2 regions of the Shewanella sp. Koi 1 genome follow, and region 2 is predicted to be linked to the other one. Evidence: predicted binding sites of a transcription regulator. Region 2 holds the regulator's gene; the other holds the start of a gene.
The links. Region 2 encodes LexA, which represses DNA repair genes until DNA is damaged. Its sites were predicted from a motif close to TACTGTATNNNNATACAGTA; they were not measured.

Region 1: a site for LexA is predicted at 7,704-7,723, ahead of recN (DNA repair protein RecN). Genes of this name have one in related genera too.

What each region holds. Positions count from the first base shown of each region.
Region 1 is NZ_JBREJM010000001.1:3,489,883-3,502,135, reverse strand. It holds gene ribD (bifunctional diaminohydroxyphosphoribosylaminopyrimidine deaminase/5-amino-6-(5-phosphoribosylamino)uracil reductase RibD) at 1-182, shown strand, start outside; gene ACUZ8J_RS15505 (riboflavin synthase) at 190-846, shown strand; gene ribBA (bifunctional 3,4-dihydroxy-2-butanone-4-phosphate synthase/GTP cyclohydrolase II) at 914-2,017, shown strand; gene ribH (6,7-dimethyl-8-ribityllumazine synthase) at 2,157-2,633, shown strand; gene nusB (transcription antitermination factor NusB) at 2,648-3,052, shown strand; gene thiL (thiamine-phosphate kinase) at 3,131-4,087, shown strand; gene ACUZ8J_RS15480 (phosphatidylglycerophosphatase A family protein) at 4,087-4,581, shown strand; gene ACUZ8J_RS15475 (universal stress protein) at 4,672-5,547, opposite strand; gene recN (DNA repair protein RecN) at 5,993-7,651, opposite strand; gene ACUZ8J_RS15465 (AEC family transporter) at 7,781-8,743, opposite strand; gene lldR (LysR family transcriptional regulator LldR) at 9,020-9,919, shown strand; gene ACUZ8J_RS15455 (DUF3319 domain-containing protein) at 9,925-10,158, opposite strand; gene ACUZ8J_RS15450 (YjaG family protein) at 10,256-10,855, opposite strand; gene barA (two-component sensor histidine kinase BarA) at 10,830-12,253, opposite strand, start outside.
Region 2 is NZ_JBREJM010000001.1:4,669,958-4,682,210, reverse strand. It holds gene ACUZ8J_RS20570 (cytochrome c oxidase subunit 3) at 1-418, opposite strand, end outside; gene ACUZ8J_RS20565 (cytochrome c oxidase assembly protein) at 415-996, opposite strand; gene ctaD (cytochrome c oxidase subunit I) at 998-2,590, opposite strand; gene coxB (cytochrome c oxidase subunit II) at 2,600-4,141, opposite strand; gene ACUZ8J_RS20550 (cell division inhibitor SulA) at 4,549-5,061, opposite strand; gene lexA (transcriptional repressor LexA) at 5,058-5,678, opposite strand; gene plsB (glycerol-3-phosphate 1-O-acyltransferase PlsB) at 5,840-8,263, shown strand; gene mtr (tryptophan permease) at 8,263-9,519, shown strand; gene ACUZ8J_RS20530 (VOC family protein) at 9,652-10,428, shown strand; gene ACUZ8J_RS20525 (methyl-accepting chemotaxis protein) at 10,541-12,253, opposite strand, start outside.

The DNA.
Region 1 (12,253 bases), 1.2 Mb from region 2:
AGTTAGTGCTGTATCAAGCGATGAAAATCCTTGGCGCACAGGGACGTAATCTACTCGAATTACCCGATTATCAAATGATGGCCGATATTCCGACCCTCAAACTGGTCGATGAGCGTAAAGTGGGCGCGGATACGCGTTTCACCTTGAGGCTCACGTCCAATCCATCTTTAGCGAATAAGTGAGTTAACCATGTTTACTGGGATTATTGAGGCCGTTGGCACGCTGCGAAAGCTTGAACGTAAAGGCGATGATATTCGTTTGACGGTCGCCAGTGGCAAACTGGATTTAAGCGATGTGCGTTTAGGCGACAGTATCGCCACCAATGGGGTGTGTTTGACTGTGGTTCAGCAATTAGCCGATGGCTATGTGGCGGATGTGTCGGCTGAAACAGTCAGTCTCACAGGCTTTGCTAACTATAAAGTCGGCACTAAGGTTAATCTTGAAAAAGCCGTTACCCCGACAACTCGCCTCGGCGGGCATATGGTGAGCGGCCATGTGGATGGCATTGCCACCGTAGAGCAGCGTCTTGCTCGTGGGCAAGCAATCGAATTTTGGTTAGCGGCGCCTGCGGAGCTGGCTCGCTACATCGCCCATAAAGGTTCTATCACCATCGATGGCGTGAGCCTGACGGTAAATGAAGTCGATGGACACCGTTTCCGATTAACCATAGTGCCCCATACTGCGGGTGAAACCACGCTGGTAGATTTGAAAGCTGGCGATAAGGTTAATATTGAAGTGGATTTAATCGCCCGCTATTTAGAGCGTTTAATGCGCTTTGATACTAAAGAAAATCAAGGCGGTGGGGTGACCATGGAAATGTTAGCCCGTGCTGGCTTTGTGCGTTAGGGCACTGGCACTTAGCTCACTTAGGTATAGAATTTCATAACAACAGTAAAATCATAAAGGTCCTACAATGGCGCTGCACAGTATAGAAGAGATCATCGAGGATATTCGTCAAGGCAAAATGGTTATTTTGATGGATGACGAAGACAGAGAAAACGAAGGCGACCTGATTATGGCGGCCGAGCTGGTCACGCCTGAAGCGATTAACTTTATGGCGAAATACGGTCGTGGACTCATCTGCCAAACGATGACTAAAGCCCGTTGCCAGCAGTTAAACCTGCCCTTGATGGTGACTAATAATAATGCGCAGTTCTCGACTAACTTTACGGTATCGATTGAAGCGGCAGAAGGCGTAACCACTGGTATTTCGGCCCACGATCGCGCCGTAACGGTAAAAGCTGCCGTGGCTAAAGATGCCAAGGCATCGGATTTAGTGCAGCCGGGTCATATCTTCCCATTAATGGCGCAGGACGGCGGCGTGTTAACCCGCGCAGGTCACACGGAAGCGGGTTGTGATTTAGCCCGTTTAGCGGGGCTTGAGCCATCGGGAGTGATTGTTGAGATCCTCAATGAAGACGGCACTATGGCCCGTCGCCCCGATTTAGAGATTTTCTCCGAATTACATGGGATTAAAATCGGCACTATTGCGGCGCTTATCGAATACCGCAACACCAAAGAAACCACAGTCGTGCGCGAAGCCAAATGTAAACTGCCAACCCGCTTTGGCGAGTTCGACATGGTGACCTTTAGGGACACTATCGACAATCAACTGCACTTTGCCTTAGTGAAGGGCGAGGTGAAGCCAGATTGTTTAGTGCGCGTACACTTACAAAATACCTTCAACGATTTACTCCACTCAGAGCGCGATCAGCAGCGTAGCTGGCCGCTTGAAAAAGCCATGGAGCGTATTTCTGCCGAAGGTGGTGTGTTGGTGTTGCTGGGCAACCAAGAGCATCCCTGTGAAATCCTCTCTAAAGTCAAAGCCTTTGAGGCAGAAGATCAAGGTCAAGCGCCAGCCTCTGCAAAATGGCAAGGCACTTCACGGCGCGTGGGTGTGGGCTCGCAAATCCTTGCCAGCCTTGGGGTGACCAAAATGCGCCTCTTGAGCTCGCCTAAGCGTTATCACTCGCTCTCGGGCTTTGGTCTTGAAGTGACTGAATACGTGGCGGAGTAACAGGCTGAGCTTGTTAGACGTTGCACTAAGGTAAAATTAATCATTTGTATAATTTGCATAGGGCTGTGGGCGATTGACTGTGGTATCATGTCGCCACTTTTCGCCCAAGCCGGGTGCTTTAGCTAAATTAGGTAAGAAAATGAACGTAGTTCAAGGTAATATCGAAGCGAAGAATGCCAAAGTTGCGATTGTAATTTCGCGTTTTAACAGCTTTTTAGTTGAGAGCCTGCTTGAAGGTGCACTTGACACGCTGAAACGTTTTGGCCAAGTCAGTGATGAAAACATCACTGTCGTCCGTGTACCTGGTGCGGTTGAGTTACCGCTGGCTGCACGTCGTGTTGCCGCAAGTGGTAAGTTTGACGGTATCATTGCACTTGGTGCTGTGATCCGTGGTGGTACCCCTCATTTTGATTTTGTTGCAGGTGAATGTAACAAGGGTCTTGCTCAAATCGCATTAGAGTTCGATCTGCCTGTTGCCTTCGGTGTATTGACGACAGATACCATTGAACAAGCCATTGAGCGTTCAGGTACTAAAGCAGGTAACAAGGGCGGCGAAGCTGCACTAAGCTTGCTTGAAATGGTCAATGTTCTGCAACAGCTAGAACAACAGTTGTAATAGTAGGAAAAATAATGAAGCCTTCTGAGCGCCGCAAGGCCCGCCGTTTAGCCGTACAAGCCATTTATTCATGGCAACTAAGCGGGAATAATATTGCCGATGTCGAGCACGAGTTTTTAACTGAACAGAGCCTCGACGGTGTTGATGTAGCTTATTTTCGTGAGCTATTTGCAGGCGTAGCAACTAAGAAAACCCAACTGGATGAGTTGTTCATTCCACACTTAGACCGCCCCATTGATGAGGTGTCGCCAGTGGAGAAGGCCATAGTTCGCTTAGCGGCCTATGAGCTGACTTTCCGTAAAGATGTGCCGTTCAAAGTCGCGATTAACGAGGCGATTGAACTGGCTAAAGCTTTCGGTGCGGATGAAAGCCATAAGTTTGTTAATGGATTACTCGACAAACTGGTTGCACGTAAGTAATAAGGACAAACGGTATCTTAGGATACCGTTTTTCATTGCTAACAAAGGTGGCCGATGTGAGTCGCGCCAAACTGTACAGTGAAAGAATTCCAACTTATTGAATGTTATTTCAATCACCGCGGCCCCACGCGCCGTGATGTCAAACTGAGTATTGGCGACGATTGCGCCCTAGTGCAGCCCGCCGAAAACAAGTCGATCGCCATCTCCTGCGATACCTTAGTCGAAAACGTTCACTTCTTCCCCGATATTCCCCCTCAAGCCTTAGGTTACAAAGCCTTAGCCGTGAATCTGTCGGATTTAGCTGCTATGGGGGCAGAGCCTGCGTGGATGACGCTTGCGCTTACCTTACCTGAGGTTAACGAAGCCTGGCTGAGTGGGTTTAGTGAGGGACTCTTCGAAGCGGCTGAATACTATGGTATTGCCCTCATTGGCGGCGATACTACCCGTGGCCCTAGAGCCATTAACATTACCGTGCATGGACAAGTGCCACAGGGTAAAGCATTGACTCGTCACGGTGCAAAAGCAGGTGACTGGATTTATGTGACCGGTACGCTAGGCGATTCAGCATTAGGGTTGGATTTGATCCGCGGCGTGCAGCATGCGCGTGCGGAGCATAAAGAGTTCTTAATCAATCGCCATTATCGTCCAACACCTCGAGTGTTAGCGGGTCAGTCGTTACGGTCTTTAGCATCCAGCGCCATCGACTTATCCGACGGTTTTATCTCGGACATTGGCCATATCCTCAAAGCATCGCAGGTAGGCGCGGTTGTGGATGTGGGCACGATCCCGTTGTCTCGCGCCATGCAGGATACCGTGAGCGAAGAGCATGCCTTAGGTTATGCGCTGACGGGAGGCGAGGATTATGAGCTGCTCTTTACCGTGCCAGAGGCGCAAAAAGGTGCGTTAGAAACAGCACTGAGCCACGCTGGGACTAAGTTTGTGCGGGTTGGACAAATCTGCGCGGGCAGTAAACTTAAGTTGCAACTCAATGGTGAGCCGTTTACGCCGCCATATCATGGTTTTGAGCACTTTTAATGAAGTTGTTATCCCAAGATCAGGCGCTGTCGCGCCTGTCTCTTAAAAATCCAATCCATTTTTTAGCATTAGGCTTTGGCAGTGGTTTAGCGGCTAAGGCGCCCGGCACCTTTGGTACCTTGGCGGCCGTGCCGCTCTATTTGTTACTGGCGCAATTGCCCTTGAGTTGGTACTTAGCCGTGACCTTAGTATGCGTACTCGCGGGGATTTATATCTGCGATAAAGCTGCTAAGGATATGGGCGTACATGATCATGGTGCAATTGTTTGGGATGAAGTCGCAGGCCTATTAATCACTATGATTGCCGCGCCTGCCGGAGTGCTCTGGTTAGTCGTTGGTTTTGTGCTATTTCGTCTCTTTGACATCATCAAGCCTTGGCCAATCCGTTGGCTCGATGCCAAGGTCGAAGGTGGCTTTGGAATTATGATCGACGATGTATTAGCAGGCATTTTCGCGCTTATTGGTGTGCAGGCTCTCACGGCTTTTATTCATTAACGAAACCGATTTGTGATAATCAAGCAGCCTTTAGTGAATTCTAAAGGCTGTTTTTATTTGCGAGATTGCTGAGTGCTGAGCGATTAGCGCTTAGTGCGGATGTCGCGGTTTGACTATAAAGAGATCGGTTCGCAGCTTGTTAATAATATTTCGCGCGGCATTACCTTTGAATACGCTCAACATGCCTTTGCGTTCGGCGCTGCCCATCACCAGCATATTGACGTTGAGCCTACGGGCCTCATTGGAAATCGTATCTTCGGGTAAGCCTTCTTCTACGTGTAGGTTGCGGGTATTGAGATTGTGCTGCCGTGCCACTGTGGTGAGCTTCGCTTTATATTTTTCCCGCTCTGAAACGGGTTCTTGCGGCTGATGATTAAAGCTCATATAGAAGGGGTCGGGTAAGTAGCTATTAATTAAGTGTAAATCGTTTGAGAGCAAGCTCGCTATCCGCTTACTTTCTTCTATTAGGGTTTCATTAAACTCGAGGTGAGTCATATTTTCATTGTCGAGTTCCAATGCGGTGAGAACATGGCCGTTCTCATGCCAATCCTCAAGATCCACAAACATCACTGGAATATGGGGTAATCGTAGCAATTGCCATTCATCTGCAATTAAAAATTCATTGAAGAAAGGTGGATAGAATTTGTGACTGACTATGATGAGATCATAGTCAAACTGATTACATTCGTTGACGATAGCATTGTGTATTGAGTGGGATAGGCATTCTTTTATGTGGATTGGATATTGTTTATCTGGATAAGCCAAGATGGGCTTTCGTCTTTCATCTGGCATTTGCTTAGATTTATCTCTATGAAATAAAAGGTTGAGATTAAAATTGTGGGTACGTTTTACCTTGAGAACGGTTAAGGACGCATGGCATTTTCTAGCCAAGACAACGGACTTTTTGAGTACGGCATTGGGCGGAACTGAATCATCTACTGCTGCGAGAATGTGCTGGAAAGGCATGATCAACTCCTATTGACCAGAGAGGTAATTAAGTCTAGGAGAGCGGGTGTGATTCGATAATATTAAATATCACTATCAAATTTGCAATCTAGCCAATAATAATCAACTGAAATTAATATTTAAATTTCATTAGGTTGTTGAAAATGGTGACAGGACTATTGATTATTTTTTATAAATATGACGATTAATATAAAAAATTATTCATTCATCCTTCACGGAGGGCGATTGTTATCGTTATCGGTTATTTTGCATTCCGCTAGTCAGTATCTGGGGATATCAATATTCTAACGTCTTAAAATGTCTAATATTGTGAATGCCTCTGCTTAGGTTTATCCCTTGCAAATAAAATTAAAGGCTCCCTTGGAGCCTTTAATTTGTGTACGTCTTTATTTACAGCGGGGTAGCGTGAGTGACTACTGCAATAATTACCTAGTGCAATAGCTCCCTACTGCAATAACTCCCGCGCATTGGCTAAGGTGTTGGTAGTAATAGTATCGCCACCGAGTAATCTGGCGAGTTCTTGGATACGTTGCTCTCTATCTAAAGGCGTCATAGTGGTTTCAGTGCTTCCGCCCTTGTTGAATTTATTCACAAACATATGCTGATGGCCATTACCGGCAACTTGCGGCAAGTGGGTTACACACAGTACTTGGGTCGATTCGCCAAGGCTACGCAGCATACGTCCAACCACGGCTGCAGTGGGGCCTGAGATCCCAACATCCACCTCGTCGAAAATGAGTGTTGGTGTGGCAACCTTTTTCGCGGTAATCACTTGGATACCTAAGCCAATACGTGACAATTCGCCGCCTGAGGCAACCCTTGATATAGGTTGTAACGGTTGGCCTGGGTTGGTGGTAACCATAAACTCTATGTTATCGCTGCCGTTCATCGACATGATTTCTGGATTGAAATTCACTTCAATGGTGAACTTACCCTTGGGCATGTTGAGCTCATGAATGGATTGAGTCACCAACTTATCCAGCTCTTTTGCATAACGGGCGCGGCTCTGACTCAGCTTTTGCGCGTTAGCGAGGTAGGCCACTTTACTGGCTTCCACTTGGCGTTGAATATCTTCTAGCTTATTTTCATCATCATCGAGGGTCGTGAGTTCGGCTCTGAGGGCGAGATGATGCTCGGCTAATTTGTCAGGGCTGACATGGTGCTTACGGGCCAATTGCATGGCTTTAGAGAGCCTTTCCTCTAAATAGGCAAAATGCGCGGGATCGAGCTCAAGTTTACTCAGGTAGTGCTGCAATTCGCCCGCGCTCTCTTGCACTTGAATAAGCGCCTCGTTCAGCATAGTGCTGACATTGGTTAACGCGGGGTCATAACTTTGCAGATTTTCGGCAAGGCCGACGGCTTTGTTCAGTAATGACTCGATATTGCTCTCTTCACCATCCGTGAGCAAAAACAGGCTGGCTTGGCAGCTATCTACCAACTCGGTGCCATTTGCCAGGCGTTTGTGTTCCTGTTCAATCTCTTCAAATTCACCAACCTTGAGATCAAACTCATCTAACTCTTCAACTTGATATTGCACCAGCTGTTTACGGGCGATACGCTCCTGCTGGGAGGCTTCTAATTGTTTGAGTTCGGCTTCAATTTGTTTACAGCGCTGATAGCTTGCCGCGACTGTGTCTATCAGTAGTCTGTGATTGGCGTAGCTATCGAGCAAGGTGAGCTGATGTTCACTCTTTAACATGGCATGGTGGGCGTGCTGGCCATGGATCCCGACAAGCAATTGCCCCAGTAATTTTAACTGAGTCAAAGGGACGGGATTACCATTGATATAGGCGCGTGAGCGGCCGTCACTGCCAATGGTTCGACGCAGAATACACTCATCATCGAGTTCGAGATCGTTATCTTCAAGCCAGCGTTTTGCCAGAGGCACATCCTCGAGCGAAAATCGGGCACTGACTTCGGTTTTGCTCGCGCCAGGGCGAACACTGCTGGCATCGGCACGGTTACCTAGGCATAAGCCTAGTGCGTCAATGGCGATGGATTTTCCCGCGCCAGTCTCACCGGTAATGCTGGTCATACCGGGGCGAAAGTCCAGTTCAAGAAAACGTACGATAGCGAAATTGTTGATGCTGAGTTGGCAAAGCATAGTGAGTTCCTGTCGAAAAACTTACCAAATCACTGTATTGATAAACAGTATATACTGAATTTATATACAGTAAAGTGGCTTTGGGTGAATATTCGACATATCGCGATAACCTAAAGCCTAATTATTTGTTTATGAATAGGTTTTAACGAGCTGCTCCAGAATGGGTAAGCTGAAAAAGGTCACTATAGTGCCAAAGAGTATCCCTTGAGCACTGGTGGAGGCCTGAGTGTTATAGCGCTGCGCCAACAGATAGACGCTTGCCGCCGTGGGCAAGGCACTAAGAATGACACCCATAACGAGGTAGTCGCCCGTGACACCCACGCCTTTTAACATGAAGTAAACCAAGGCGGGTTGCAGGATAAGTTTAAACAGGTTGATAAGGCTCAGTTCGATAAAGTTTGTCAGGCTAAAGACTTTGCTATCTTTTTGATAGCGCATGGCTTTCGCCAGTACCATGCCGACGGCAAAGAGGGCACAGGGGCTGGACGTATTGCCTATCTGCTGGATCATCATTGCCAAACCGGAGGGGAGAGTTATCCCTAATGCCGAGATGGCCACACCAATAAAGCAACCTATCACAATTGGGTTTTTCACCACGGCTAACAGCATGATCACCGCGGCGTGATGTTGCCGCTGTTTATTGGTGGCGAGTTCTAGCGAGACCAAGGCCACGGCAAACATGAGTACGGACAATAAACTGGCAATCGCAGCGGCAACTAAGGCGCTTTGTTGCTGGGGGAATAAGATTATCAGGAGTGGAATACCGATAAATGCGGTATTACCAAAAGTGGCATTTAAGGCGCGCACGGCGGCAATTGCATGTTGTTTAGGATTAACCAGCAGGGAGATGCCGATACAAACGAGGTAAATCAGCAGCATGGCTGCGCTGTACCCGGCGATAAATCCCCACTGTAGGATCTCTTCAATGGGCTGCTGCGCCAGTGCTATCAACAGGATGGCAGGAAACGCAATATAGTAAACATATTGATTGAGTACTTGGTCTGTTTCTACTGGAAGAAAGCGCAGTTTTTGCACCAATGTGCCCAGTAGCATGATCCCGAAGACGGCAAACAGAGGGGTTAAAATGTTCATGACCCTCACTCATCCTTTTGTGTTGCTTATCCCGCGAGATAGCCTTAGTGATGCTTGATTTCATTCAAGCCGCCAAGGTGAGGTCGGTTGGGATGTTATTTCAGCGAATTGACGATAATCGGCGCTAGCGCAGCAAATCTGTTAGCAAAATAGCATAGCATTCCCCCTAGAGGCTATTGCGCTATGGTCGTAGAAGTGAATAATTCTACGTTTAAAACACAATGAGTTAGTGCGTAGTCTGAACGCAAGCACTCACATAAACGATTGGGATAGAAAATGGCTGATGATATAGGCGCCGAGCTGCAGTTAATTTATCTGTTTGTGCATTTAGTGAATGCGGGGAGTTTTTCCCAAGCGGCTAAAGAGCTCGATATGCCCATCGCCACTGTGAGTCGCAAGCTGGCCAAACTTGAGGAGAAGCTCGATAAGCAATTGTTTATGCGTAGCACTCGTAAGCTGCGGTTAACCGAAGAAGGCCTAGCGTTATTTCAACGCTATCAGAGCGTCATTGCCCAATTTGATGAACTCAGCGGTGTCGGCAGTGATAAGCCGGAAGGAACATTGCGGATAGCGGCGCCGATTTCGATTATTTCTATCATCTTTATCCGTGCATTGAACGAGTTTGGGCGTTTATATCCCGATATTCGCCTGCATATTTCCCAAAGCAATGAATTGGTGGATTTAATCGATAAAGGGATCGATGTGGCGATTGTGGGCGGTGCTCAGCCCGATTCCTCTTGGGTGTCGAGCACCTTAGGCGAACTCGATTACCGCCTGTTTGCGACGCCGGAATATTTAGCCTCGGCGCCTAAGTTAACCCATCCCGATGATCTTGAAGCCCATCAGTTAATTAAAGTGTGGCCACTGTTTAACTGGCACTTAAAGCATCCAAATGGCGAGTCGTTTTATTTTAATGGCCCGACAAAGCTCACGCTCACGGATCTACACGGTGCGATTCAGGCGACACTCGATCACGGTGGCATACTCTATGGCCCAGAATTATTTGTAAAACAGCAGATTAAAGAGGGACAGTTAAAAGTACTCTTGCCCGAATGGATAGGTGAGCAACGCAGAATATCGATTCTGTACCACCAGCGGAGTCAGCAGCCGCTAAAGGTAAAAGTATTTATAGAGTTTATGCAGTCTAAGGCGCCCGAACTGTTTTCGATGATTTAAGCTCGTTAGCGTTTGCGGGGTTTTAGCGGATTTTTACTCATGGAGTTTTGGGTCTGCTTCGCCTCTTGCAGGCTAGCGCGGGTGGCGGGCACAATCCCCAGTTCAAGGTAGTAATTGACTAAACGGCGCAGTTCAAACAGAGAACCAATACGGCTTTGCTGGCCTATGGTGAGTTTCCAGGTATCGGTGCGACCTTCGCTATTGGTTAAGATAAATCCTTGGTAAACGAGTTTTTTCATATTGAATGGATACTTGGCTTAATCCTACTCCTCGCAGTGTTATCCCTTGGATAAGATGCTACCTAATAGTGAATCACTCTTAGGTAGCTGGGCTCACTTACGCGACGCTAATACCGATATTCGAGACACCCGCTTCGATAATCTCTTTGCGTAAACCTTTCACCAACTCTGCGGTGATCTTAGGATTTTCTTCGATGATTTCCAGCAGCGTATTTTGCAGTTCGCGCTCTTCTTCCATCACTTCATGGGCGAAGACATAGTCATCTAAGGCATCATCGGTTAGATCCACATCGCTGATGGTCTCGATGTAGTTTGCCACAGTGCTTGAGGATAACTTGCTGATATTGGTGATATCTTCTTCAAGATCGGTTTGAATCGCACCGAGTAACGTAGACAGAGCAACTACGGCATCCATCGCTGGGTATACGCCATAGTTATCAAAATCGGCGGGTTCTGGGGTGTTATCTTCTAAGCGCTGTAGATGCACATCAATGTTGAATTTCAGCTTGTTGTCGTACTGGGATTGCCAAAGAAGATCGAGCACAGTGCTTAATACCGCAGGATCGCCAAACTCGCAAACCTCTGAAAACAATTGATAGTTAGGTAACATTCGTTGGCAAAGGGCAATGGCAAAGAGTTTTTTCTGTGGTAGTTCTAGCGCCTTTAAACGCTTAAAGAAGCCCGTTTTTTTGGTCATCTGTTATTTCCGCTGATAGCTGTGATAGCACTTGTTTTGCCGCCGATTCTACCTTAGTTAGCTCATCAAGTAACTCTAGTATTTCCGGTTCGAGATCTTCGACACGGGCATCCCGTTTCAATGCCGATTCAATCTCTTGGCATAATCGCTGTGTGGTCGGCACCCCACAATAGCAACTGGCACCATGGAGTTTATGGATAGTGGTGAGCATAGTCGCTTGATCGTTCTGACTCAGCGCCGTCTCAATTGCCGAGACCGTTTGTGGCAAGGAATCCAATAACATGCGCAACATATCTAAGGCTAAATCCGACTTATGGTTGGCTTGGGTTAAGCAAAGATCCCAGTTGAGGGTGTGTAAATCGAAGTGGGTGAACTTGGGCCGAGTGATCCAGCGGTTTATCTCCGCTTTGAGGGCGGCTTCGTCGATAGGCTTAGGCAAGTAACCATCCATGCCGCTGCCTAAAATCAGTTCACGTTCCTCGGCAATCGCGTGGGCGGTCACGGCAATAATGGGCGTGTTGCGGTTCATCGACCCTTGGCGGATTTGCTTAGTGGCGCTGATGCCGTCGGTGCCCGGCATCTGAATATCCATAAAGATAAGGTCAAAGGTGCGACTCTTAGCCTGCTTCACGGCTTCTTCACCGCTGTTAACGGCAATGACGGTCGTCACTAACTCGTTAAGCAGGGTATCAATCAGTTTTAAATTGGCAAAGTTATCATCCACCGCCAACACCGTAAGGGACTGACGCGCGGCGGGAACGGTAATCGCCACGGGAGGTAAAATGTCGTATTCCATTGGTGGATAGAGCATATTACGCGCCAATTGATGTTCACTCACCGGCAGTGACAACACCACATCGGCATTGGGGCGAATAAACTGGCTTAGTACTTCCTGCTCTTGGCAATCGAACAGTACGATTAAACAATCCGTCTTATCCTTAGCTTGGTTTAAGGTACCGAGCAATTGGTTAGAATTGCTAAATCCATGGCAGCTCAATAACACATAATCGAACTGATGCTCAGTGGTCGAGAGCGTCGTTAACAAGCTTGGAATGTGTTGATGGTGGGTTACTTTTGTATCCCACTGTTTTAGCTGACGACTAATTACTGAATGGGTGAGGACTCTGGGCTCATAAAACAGCACTGTCTTGTCTTTGAGTTTTTCAAGGGGTAGCGAATCGCCAATCTGGAATTGACCTAGGCCTAATGGTAGGGTGAACCAGAAGTTCGAGCCCTTATCCACCGAAGAAGTAAAGCCAATTTGGCCGCCCATTTGATTGACGAGACGCTTAGTGATGACTAGTCCTAGCCCTGTTCCACCAAAGCGGCGAGAAATCGAGGAGTCCGCTTGGCCAAAGGCTTGGAACAGGAAGTCCTGTTGGTTTTCATCAATCCCAA
Region 2 (12,253 bases):
GTGGCCAAACGGCCTCGAAGTGTGGCCACAGGACTTCGTGGGTCATGGCATTGTTGGACGCGCCGCCGAGCCAGGGCACTGCGATCATGCGGGCGTAAAATAAGGCGCCGAAGAAGGCGGCAAAGAACATCACCTCGGAGAAAATAAACCAGCTCATGCCTTGGCGAAACGATCTATCCATTTGATGGGAATAGAGGCCTGTCATCGATTCTTGGATTACAGTTCTAAACCAGCCAACCAGCATAAACAGGATGACGGCTATGCCTGCCAGTAGAATATAGCCGCCATCCGAAGCGCCAGATTTGAGTTGATGTACAAAATGTCCTGCCCCAAAGGCGATTAAAAACAAGCCGATAGCACCAACAATCGGCCAAGCACTCTGGGCGGGTACGTAGTAAGTCTCATGTTTAGTGGTCATTTTGCAGCTCCTTGCTCTATGGCAGACGCTAACTGCTTGTCGGTAATGTCGTAGAGGGTGTAAGAGAGGGTTAAGGTGTGGATAGACTCGGGTAATTGAGGATCCACAAAGAAGATCAACGGTAGCTCGGCGCGACTCGCGGCGGCTAAGTGTTGTTGGTTAAAACAAAAACATTCGGTTTTATTGAAATAAGCCGCGCCTTGTCCGGGCGAAATAGAAGGAATCGCCTGGCCCACGATCGCTCTGTTAGAGACATTTTGCGCCAGGAATGCCGTGTGAATGAGTTCTCCCGGATGCACTTCGAGCCGTTTCGTTTGTGGCTCAAATTTCCACGGCATGCCCGTCTGCACCTGCGAGATAAACTCCACCGTTACCACCCGGTTCTTGTCCACAGTGATCGCTTGATAACTGCTGGCAGTATTGGAGGTTTTGCCATTAATCCCCAGTTTTTCGCACAACACATCGTAGAGCGGCACTAAGGCGAACCCAAAGCCAAACATCCCAAGGCAGCCCAGCACCAGCAGGCTGATGAGCTTACGGTTGGACTTGATGTTGGGCTGATGGGGTTGGCCTTGCATGTTATTTCACCTCGGGTGGCGTGGTGAAAGAGTGGTAGGGGGCAGGGCTGGGTAGGGTCCACTCTAAGCCTTCGCTGCCTTCCCAAGGTTTGGCGGGCGCCTTTTCGCCGCCCCGAATGCACTTAATCACCAACACGAGGAAAATCAGCTGAGAAAGACCAAAGGCAAAACCCCCAATCGACACGATTTGGTTTACATCGGCAAATTGAATCGAGTAATCGGGGATACGCCTTGGCATACCCGCAAGACCTAAGAAATGCATCGGGAAAAACAACACGTTAACCGAAATCACCGAGCACCAGAAATGCCACTGGCCGAGCTTTTCGCTGTACATATGGCCGGTCCATTTTGGCAACCAGTAATAGGCCGCCGCCATGATGGAGAAAATCGCACCAGTGACTAACACATAGTGAAAGTGGGCCACCACAAAGTAAGTATCGTGGTATTGGAAGTCGGCCGGTGTGATGGCGAGCATCAGGCCAGAGAAGCCGCCAATAGTGAACAGGATAATAAAGGCCACCGCGAACAACATTGGGGTTTCAAAACTCAATGAGCCGCGCCACATGGTCGCTACCCAGTTAAACACTTTCACCCCAGTCGGCACAGCAATCAGCATAGTGCAGTACATAAAAAACAACTCAGCAAACACAGGCATACCGGTGGTGAACATATGGTGCGCCCACACGAGGAAGGACAAAATCGCAATACTCGCCGTGGCATACACCATGGATGAATAGCCGAATAATGGTTTACGGCTGAAAGCTGGAACAATGGCGGAGATAATGCCGAAGGAAGGCAGAATCATGATGTAGACTTCGGGGTGACCGAAGAACCAGAAGATATGCTGGAACATCACAGGATCACCACCACCTGCCGCCTCGAAGAAGCTAGTACCGAAAAACTTATCGGTTAACACCATAGTGACGGCGCCCGCGAGCACAGGCATCACGGCGATCAGCAAGAAAGCGGTAATCAGCCAAGTCCAAACGAACAGCGGTAACTTCATCCAGGTCATGCCGGGAGCGCGTAGGTTGACTATGGTGACGATCACGTTGATGGCGCCCATGATCGAACTTATCCCCATGATATGAATAGAGAATACAAATAATGCTGTGCTGTCAGGGCTATAAGTGGTCGAGAGTGGTGCGTAGAAGGTCCAACCGAAGTTAGGGCCGCCGCCTTCCATAAACAGTGAGCTCAGTAAAATAGTAAAGGCGAAGGGCAGGATCCAGAAACTCCAGTTGTTCATCCGAGGAAGTGCCATATCAGGCGCGCCAATCATCATCGGGATCAGCCAGTTAGCCAGTCCTGTAAAGGCTGGCATCACGGCGCCGAATACCATGATTAACCCATGCACTGTGGTCATTTGGTTGAAGAAGTTAGGCTCAACGAGTTGTAATCCGGGCTGAAAGAGTTCGGCACGGATCACCATGGCCATCGCACCACCGGTTAAAAACATTATGAAACTAAACCATAGGTACAGGGTGCCAATGTCCTTGTGGTTAGTGGTGAGTAACCAGCGCATGATGCCTTTAGGTGCACCGTGATGGTGTTCATCATGGGCGGCAATTTGGTCTTGAGTCAGTGTGCTCATCTTAATCCCCTACTGTCCATGGCGAGCAATATCAGCGGGTTGCACTGTATCGCCAGTATTATTGCCCCACGCATTGCGCTCATAGGTAATGATGGCGGCAAGCTGTTGTGGCGTGAGTTGTGTGCCAAATGCCTGCATCGCCGTGCCCGGTTTACCGTGCATCACAATGTCGATGTGATTGGCGACCGGACCCGTTGCGATAGCGCTGCCAGCAAGGGCGGGGAAGGCGGGAGGCATACCGGCACCCGTTAGCTGGTGGCAGGCGGCGCAAATCGTGGCATAGGTCTTTTCCCCTTCGGCCATCAGTTCATCATGGCTAAGCGTGGGAAGACTCGCGGGGTCGACACTGGCGGCGGGTTCTGTCGCAGGCTTTGGCGCATCGGTGGTTGCTGGGGGCGGAGTCGTTGCTACTGGTTCGCTATTGGTGCCACCTGATTTATGGGCATCAACGTCTTTGGCTTGCACCGCATCCCCCGTGTTATTGCCCCACGCATTACGCTCATAGGTAATCACGGCGGCAATCTCTTGGGTCGTTAATTGTTTGCCAAAGGCTTGCATGGCCGTACCCGTTTTACCATTGAGCACGATTTCAAGATGGCCGCTCAGTGGTCCGGTCGCAATGGGGCTGCCTTTGAGGTGCGGGAATACTCCTTGTAGACCTTCACCGTTGGGTTGGTGACAGGCCGCGCAGTGACCGAGGTAAACTTGCTCACCCTGAGCCATCAGCTCTTCTTTAGTCAGTGTTTGTGATAACGCGGCTTGTGCGGCTTGCGCTGCGGCATTGGCGGCTTGTTTTTGTTCTACAACCCAAGCATCGAACTCGGCTTCGGGCAATGCCTGTACCACTATCGGCATAAAACCATGGTCTTTACCGCAAAGCTCGGCACATTGGCCACGGTAAATGCCGGGTTTGTCGATACGGGTCCACGCCTCGTTGATAAAACCTGGGTTAGCGTCTTTTTTTACCGCAAAGGCGGGCATCCACCATGAGTGGATGACATCCTCTGAGGTCATCAAGAAGCGGATTTTACGATTGATGGGTAATACTAGGGGTTTATCGACCTCGAGTAAGTAGTGCTCTCCCTTGGCTTCACTACCTTCGATTTGAGGTCTTGGAGTTGCGAGAATACTGTAAAAATCAATATCTTGATCGAAGTAGCTATAATGCCATTTCCATTGAGAACCTGTGACTTTTACCGTGAGATCGGCATTGCTGGGATCTTCCATGGCAATCAGAGTTTTCGTGGCGGGAATCGCCATTAAGATCAGAATGACAAAAGGAATAATCGTCCACGCGATTTCGACTTTTGTGCTCTCATGGAAGTGAGACGCGACCGCGCCCTTAGATTTTCTGTGGTTGATCATGGCATAAATCATCACGCCAAAAACCACTAGGCCTATCGCGCAGCAGATATACAGAATCGTCATGTGTAAGTGATAAACCTTGCCACTGATTTCTGTTACGCCGGGGGTCATGTTGAACCGCATGTCCGCTGCGGCCAACGGTGGGGCGAATAGCACCACGAGTAAACAATACAACCATTGCTTCACAAGACTTCTCCTCTGCCAATTGCGAATAGCAACCACAAAGAAGAGCAACACAGTAAGTCTCAACTCTATGCAAACTCTTCAGTTCCCAAAAAAGCTTCTCTGACTTCAACGTGCGTTGGCGGCTTACTTTTGATTAAGTATTGTTACTGCTGGTATTAGCCACACTGGCACATACTGCTGAATAAACCCATTATTCTCGATTTTTGTGTGCAAGAGATATTCGATAAATCGTCGATATTTTTTGCCTAAATGGGCGATATATTATGCTCGCCTGAATCAAACATACTTGCTGTTTAAAAATTGATCAAGATCACTTCTTTTTCTAATTGTCTGAAAAATTGCCAAAAAAAAAGCCCCACATTCACAGGTGAGGCGGCTTTCAAGGCTAAATACGCAGTGCAAAAATTTTAATGAACAGAGCTAAAAAAACTACCTTGGGCAAAGTGAGCAGGTTGCTTGAGTGTCGCGTCCGTAGGTGAGTGATTTACGACATCTTCTAGCACGATTCCCATGGCGCGGGCGCTCTTGGCCACAATTTGCAAACGACGATTGTCGCGGGCATCGAGTGAGTGGATCCAAGTAATTACTGCGCTGGAAGTGCCGCTAGTTAAGGCTTTTTCCATGGCCCACAGGGTTTCCACTTCATCTTTCGCATGGACTAAGAGTACGCGATCCATACGCACGCCGGCGCTGGCCAGTAACTGCTTGTAGCCAATACTGGGTGGGTTGATGAGCACGACCCAGCGGCCTTGTTGGCTCAATTGTGCCAATTGTTTGCTAAGTTGCATTAGCTCTTGGCGCCCTTGGCTCTCGGTGGGCATAGTGATGATAGGCGTATGCTGCCAGTCTGTATCGGTTTCGCGTACCGCATCGAGCCATAAACCGGGGTGACGCGGGGCATTACCTAGTAGTTTGTTCATAGCCAATCTCCATTGCGGATCACCCCTACGGCGAGCCCTTCAATTGTTAGACTTTGGAAACTTAAATCGACTTTAATCGGGGAGTAATCTTCATTTTCAGCATGTAGATAAACGAGATTCCCTTTCTTTTCAAAGCGTTTAACTGTTACATCATCGTCAACGCGAGCAACAACTACTTGGCCATTGCGCGCTTGCTGTACCTTATGAACGGCGAGCAGATCCCCTTCGAGGATACCGATGTTCTTCATACTGTCGCCTCTGACGCGCAGCAAGAAATCAGCGGCTGGGTGGAACATGCTGGGGTCGACTTGGTAATACTGTTCGACATGCTCTTGGGCGAGGATAGGTTCGCCCGCAGCCACTTGACCAATCAGTGGTAAGCCAGATTCGCTGTTATCTTCTTCCTCAACTGGGAGGCGGATCCCGCGGGAAGTGCCAGGCATGATCTCGATGCAGCCTTTTTTTGCCAATGCCTTAAGGTGTTCCTCGGCGGCATTTGCACTTTTAAAACCCAAACGGGTGGCGATTTCGGCCCGGGTGGGTGGCATGCCAGTCTCGGCAATATTACGTTTAATCAGCTCTAAAATTTCGGCTTGGCGTGGCGTCAACGGTCTCATGTTCTTTCCTGTTTTTCTATACAGTTACTGTTAGTATATACAGTATTGTTCGTAGTGCAAGTATTAACCACTTTTTAACGCGATTGGAGAGTATTAGCGAATATTCCCTAGAATCTGGTATTCTATGGGGCTAATGAACGTACTTACATTGCATAAGAATAATGCCTAAACAAGACTCTCTTTGGTTGAAATCATTACGCTGGATCCAAAAACACTTAGTGCACACTATTGTTGTGCCGCAGGATCCCTTTGCCGATCTGAATCTGGACGCGTCCAGACCGCTTGCTTATGTAATGAAAACAGAATCCCTGAGTGATATTGCTGCGTTAAGCGAAATCACCACTAAGCTGGGTTTGCCAAGCCCCTACGAGCCGCTCGTGGTCAATGGTGTTGTCGCGCCCCGCGTCGTTTGCCTCGAAGGCCGTAAGCCTTTGTTTGGCGAGCGTGCCAGTAATGAGCCATTTCTCGAATGTTTTATGCGCCTGTTGGCCGTCCATAAGGAAAAGCCAGAGTTAGATATTCAGCTGGTGCCTGTGAGTCTGTATTGGGGCCGTACTCCGGGTAAAGAAGACGACACCATGAAGGCGGCTGTGCTTGAGCGCGAGAACCCAACTTGGTTACGTAAGTGCTTGATGATCTTATTTTTAGGTCGTCACAACTTTGTGCAGTTTTCTAATGCGGTATCGCTGCGTTACATGGCCGACGAACACGGCACCGATATGGGGATTGCCCATAAACTGGCGCGGGTGGCTAGAGTACATTTCCGCCGCCAACGCAAAGTGATGACAGGGCCTGTGCTGCCTAATCGTCAGGCAATGTTCCACTCCCTGCTGAAATCCGAATCCTTACGCAAGGCGATTCAGGAAGAAGCGGCGAGTAAGAAGATTTCCGAAACCCAAGCCCGTGAAACAGCAATTGAATATCTTGATGAAATTGCAGCAAATTATTCCGACAGCCTAGTGCGTATTGCAGAGCGTTTCCTAACTTGGTTATGGAACAAGCTCTACAGCGGTATCAACATCAAAGGTGCTGAACAAATCCGCCAGCTGCACCATGATGGTCACGAGATTGTTTATGTACCTTGCCATCGCAGCCATATGGATTACCTGCTGTTATCCTACATTCTGTATTACCAAGGCATGGTGCCACCGCATATTGCGGCGGGGATTAACCTAAACTTCTGGCCTGCGGGGCCGCTATTCCGCCGTGGCGGCGCTTTCTTTATTCGCCGTAGTTTTAACGGCAATAAACTCTATACGGCAGTGTTCCGTGAATACCTCGATCAGCTGTTTGCTAAGGGATATTCGGTTGAGTATTTCTCTGAGGGAGGCCGTTCTCGCACCGGTCGTCTATTGGCGCCGAAAACGGGCATGATCGCCATGACGATCAACAGTGTGCTGCGTGGTATCGAACGCCCTGTCACCTTAGTGCCTGTGTATTTAGGCTACGATCACGTGATGGAAGTGGCGACTTACCACAAAGAGCTGAGCGGTAAGAAAAAGCAGAAAGAATCTGTATGGCAAGTCTTTGGTGCTATTCGTAAATTAGGTAATTTTGGCCAAGGTTATGTCAACTTTGGTGAGCCGATTACACTGCAAAACTTCTTGAATGAAACGGCGCCTAACTGGCGCACTGAAGTGGCCGACGATCCCGAGCAAAAACCGACTTGGTTAACCCCTGCGGTGAACGTGTTAGCAAATCGTGTGATGACCCGCATTAACGATGCTGCCGCCGCCAGTTCAATCACCTTGACCAGCTTAGTGCTGTTGGCGTCGGAGCAAAATGCCCTAGAGCGTTGCTTGCTCGAGCGTCAGTTAGATTTGTACCTGACGCTGCTTAAGCGTGTGCCTTACACTTCGTTTACGTCGGTGGCCGAAGGTGATGGCAAGCACTTAGTGCAGCAAGGTTTAGAGCTGAATAAGTTCTCCATCAATGCCGATCCTCTGGGTGAGATAGTATCTATTGACGCGAATCAAGCGATTTCAATGACTTACTATCGTAATAATATCATCCACTTGTTTATCATTCCGTCGTTGATTGCTAGCTGCTTAACCAACAATAAGCAGATTTCACGAGCCCATATCCTAGGGATTGTGAGTGACTTCTATCCGCTACTGAAGGCGGAGTTATTCATGGGTATCAAGGACCTCCCAAGTTATGTGAATCAAGTGCTGGATCTGTTTATTGAGCAGGGGCTTGTGCAGGAAAGCGATACGCTGTCGGTGGTGACCGAGCACACCAGTCAAATGTTGTTGCTGGCCGGAAGCGTTAGCGAAACCTTGCAACGTTATGCGATTATCTTCAATCTGCTGGCCCACAGACCTAAGATGGAGCGTTCGGAGCTGGAGTCTGAAAGCCATCTACTAGCCCAACGTTTAGGGGCGCTGCATGGAATTACCGCACCAGAATTCTACGACAAGAAACTCTATAACACCTTGAGTGTTAAGCTTAAAGAGTTGGGTTATTTCTCCGAGAAGGAAGATAAATCCGACGTTGAGCGCATTCGCGATCAAGCCAATAGCTTACTCAGAGCCTCAGTGAGACAAACCATAGTTGCGAGCGTGACCGCGGAGCATATCGTTTAATGGCTAACCATATGAATGCGGCGAAGAATAAGCCGGTGGGTAAGTCTTTGCTCGGTGGTGCCATGATTATTGCCGGTACCACAGTCGGGGCGGGGATGTTTTCTTTGCCCGTTGTGGGCGCTGGCATGTGGTTTGGCTACTCGGTACTGATGTTACTCGGTATTTGGTTTTGCATGTTGATGTCGGGACTGTTACTGCTCGAAACCAACCTGCATTTCGAACCGGGAGCGAGTTTCGATACCCTGACCAAGGAAACCCTAGGCCAGTTTTGGCGGATCGTGAATGGGGTATCGATTGCCTTCGTGCTTTACATCTTAACCTACGCCTACATCAGTGGCGGCGGCTCGATTGTTAACCATAGCCTACAGGGTATGGGTATTGAGTTACCCCAGAGTGTTGCTGGATTAGTATTTGCGGTTGTGCTGGCTTGTATCGTGTTGATCAGCACCAAGGCGGTGGACCGTATTACGACCATAATGCTCGGCGGTATGATTATTACTTTCTTCCTCGCGATTGGTAATTTACTGATCGAGATTGATGTGACTAAGTTGCTCGAACCGGATGGCAATCAAAGCTTTGTGCCTTATCTGTGGGCTGCTTTGCCCTTTGGCTTGGCAAGTTTTGGCTACCATGGCAATGTGCCGAGTCTGGTGAAGTACTATGGCAAAGATTCATCGACCATCATCAAAGCGATTTTCGTCGGCACTTTCATCGCACTGATCATTTATGCCTGCTGGTTAGTCGCCACTATGGGCAACATTCCCCGCAGCCAATTTAGTGAGATTATTGCCCAAGGTGGCAATATGGGTGTGTTAGTAGGCGCCTTGTCGAAAGTGATGGAAAGTAGCTGGTTAAACAGCATGTTAACTCTATTTGCTAACTTGGCAGTGGCGTCTTCTTTCCTTGGCGTGACCTTAGGCTTATTCGATTATTTGGCCGATTTATTCGGGTTCGACGATACACGCTCGGGGCGGATGAAAACGGCAGTTGTCACCTTTGTGCCACCCACCATTTTAGGTTTGTTGTTCCCCGATGGCTTTTTGGTTGCCATTGGTTTCGCAGCCTTAGCGGCAACTGTTTGGGCCGTCATAGTGCCCGCTCTGATGGCCTATAAATCGAGACAGCAGTTCCCTAACCATCAAGGTTTTAGAGTCTTTGGTGGCACGCCCTTAATTATCCTTGTGGTGTTATATGGCGTGGTGACAGGGGCTTGTCATCTACTAGCGATGGCGAATTTATTGCCGCAGTTTTCCTAAGTATTTCGCCTACGAATCAAGCCCTCAAATTGAGGGCTTTTTCTTTATATTCATCTTTTTATCGCCAAAACTGGACAGTTGCTCAAACTCCAGCTTAACTCGAACACATTATCTGTTTGATTGGAGTCTGCAATGAGGATTACTCAGTACGCACAGGGACAGGCTTGTTGGGTCGAACTGGCGAGCCATGACTGGCAGGGCGCACAGGCGTTTTACCACGCACTGTTTGGTTGGAATGCGGTGGAAATGGCGATTCCTAATGGTCATTTTTCGCTGTTTAATCTGGAGGGAGACGATTTAGGGGCCATGTATCAAATCCCTGAGTCGGAACCACAGATCCCTAGCCATTGGCGGATCTATTTTGCGGTTAAGGATATCGAAGCGACGGTTGCCGCCATCCTGGCTGCGGGTGGGCAATTACACATGGGACCGCATGTGGTGGGGGATGCGGGCGTGATGGCGCAGGTCAGCGACCCCGAAGGCGCACGTTTTGCCCTGTGGCAAGCGAAAAATCACTCTGGCTCGCGTCGCCAAGGTGAAGAAAATACCCTGTGTTGGGTGGAGCTGGCCTGTCTCGAGCCTAGCGCCGAAGCCAGTTTTTACACTCAAGTGTTTCCTTGGACCGCACTCCCCAGTCATGTGCCCGGCATCGATTACACCGAGTGGCAAATCGACGGTCAGTCTATGGGGGGCATGATGAAAATGATACCGGAATGGGGCGAGATCCCCGCCCATTGGATGCCTTATTTTGTGGTGGCGGATTGTGATGCCTTTGCCGCTAAGGCGCAGGGGCTGGGCGCACAGCTATGCGTGCCGCCAAGCGATATCCCCGATGTGGGACGTTTTTCGGTGATTGCCGACGCGCAAGGGGCAACCTTCGCGGTCATCAAGTTAAATGCGCTATCTTAAACTGGCGAGGAGATATTTCGGCATAAGTGATTATAAAAACTAGGTTTATTGAAGTCGTACCTAGGTTCTATATGGTCTTATGTCGAAACGCTTATTTTTTATCCGCTACTGGCTACACCTTAAACTCACTCACTAAACCATCCAGCTGTTGACCTATCCCCAGCAAGCCATTAGCAGAGCTGGCAGCCTGTTTAACCCCTGTCAGAGTACGGTTGGCGCTGTCATTCACGCTGTTGATCGACATATTAATTTCTTCCACCACGGTCGACTGCTGCTCGGCAGCGTGGGCCATTTGCGAGACCGAGTGGGTGATCGACATGACCATTTCGGTGATAGTCGAGAGAGCCGATTCCACTTGGGTCACTTGCTCGACCGTGCTGTTGGTGGCTTCTCGGCTTTGTCCCATCATGGTCGCCGCTGAGCCCGATCTATCCTGCAGTGTTTGGATGATTTGCTGGATTTGCTTGGTCGATTCTTGCGTTCTGCTGGCAAGTGAACGTACTTCATCGGCCACCACGGCAAAGCCACGTCCTTGCTCGCCCGCCCGCGCCGCTTCGATGGCCGCGTTGAGCGCCAACAGATTGGTTTGCTCGGCAATGGCGCGGATCACATCCAACACGGCACCAATCTTATCGCTGTCGTTACGTAACTGTTCTATGGTCGTGGCCGAGGCTTCGACTTTGCTCGCCAGTTCCCTCATCGAATGGGTGGCGCGAGTGACTGTCTCGCGGCCGAGGAGGGCTTGCGCTTTGGCATCCTCCGAGAGCTTATTGGCAGTATCGGCACTGGCAGCGACTTCGACGGCACTGGCGGCCATTTCAGTGATGGCCGAGGCGACGAGTTGGGTTTCATTTTGCTGCGAACTCATATCTTGGGTCGCGCTGTGAGTCACACTGTTGAGCTGGGTTGATGCGCTAACCATTTGAACTGTCGTGTCTTTAACTTCGGCCACTAACTGCTGGATCCGCAGCACAAAGCGGTTAAAGTTTTTGGCAAGTTGGGTCAGTTCGTCATGGCCGTTTACGGGGAGGCGCTGAGTGAGATCGGCCTCGCCATCGGCGATTTCATTCAGTAGCGCCACTACTTCACGTATGGTGCGCAGCAGGCTTTGGGTCACTATCACGGTAATAAAGGCGGAAAGCAGAATCGCGATCAGCAGGATAATGTTGATAAAGATGATTTTTTGGCTGACTTCCTTGGCGGCGATATCGCCCGCTTCAGAGAGGAACTTCATGGTATTGTCTTGCAGATCTGAGGTTATCTGCGCCATTTCGATGCCGATATTATCGAGCTGCACTATGGCTTGATTGCGGTTGTTAATCGCCTCAAAAACCCCGTTGGCCGCTTGTTCATACTCGCTGAGCAGTCCGGCGGCTTGCTTGACTTGTGATTGATAGCTCAAGTTATCGAGCGCGGCGGCAAGCTCATCCATAGTGGTATGAGTGTTGACGATTTCATCCCGAAAACGCTGAGCCTGATCGGCTTGGTTATCGAGGAGAAACTTGCTGACATAGAGACGAGCCAAGAGCAGTTCACGCAGATTTTTACCGGCGAAGAAGGCGCCCTGAACATCGCCATCGGTAAAAGAAGACTGCATGATCTGGGAGATAATTTTCTCGATTTCGGGCCCTTTGACATCGAGTATGCCGGTGACTAGCTTGGCTCTTTGCTGCTGATTAGTCACGACTTGGCGATTAAAAATATCCACATACTCTTTTTCATGGGCAATGATCTGCTCAAGCATTTGAGTTCGCTCAGGATTATCTATATGGGCTTTGGCCTTTGCCAATATGTCGCGGGTTTTGCTGTCTTGGGCGCTAAATTC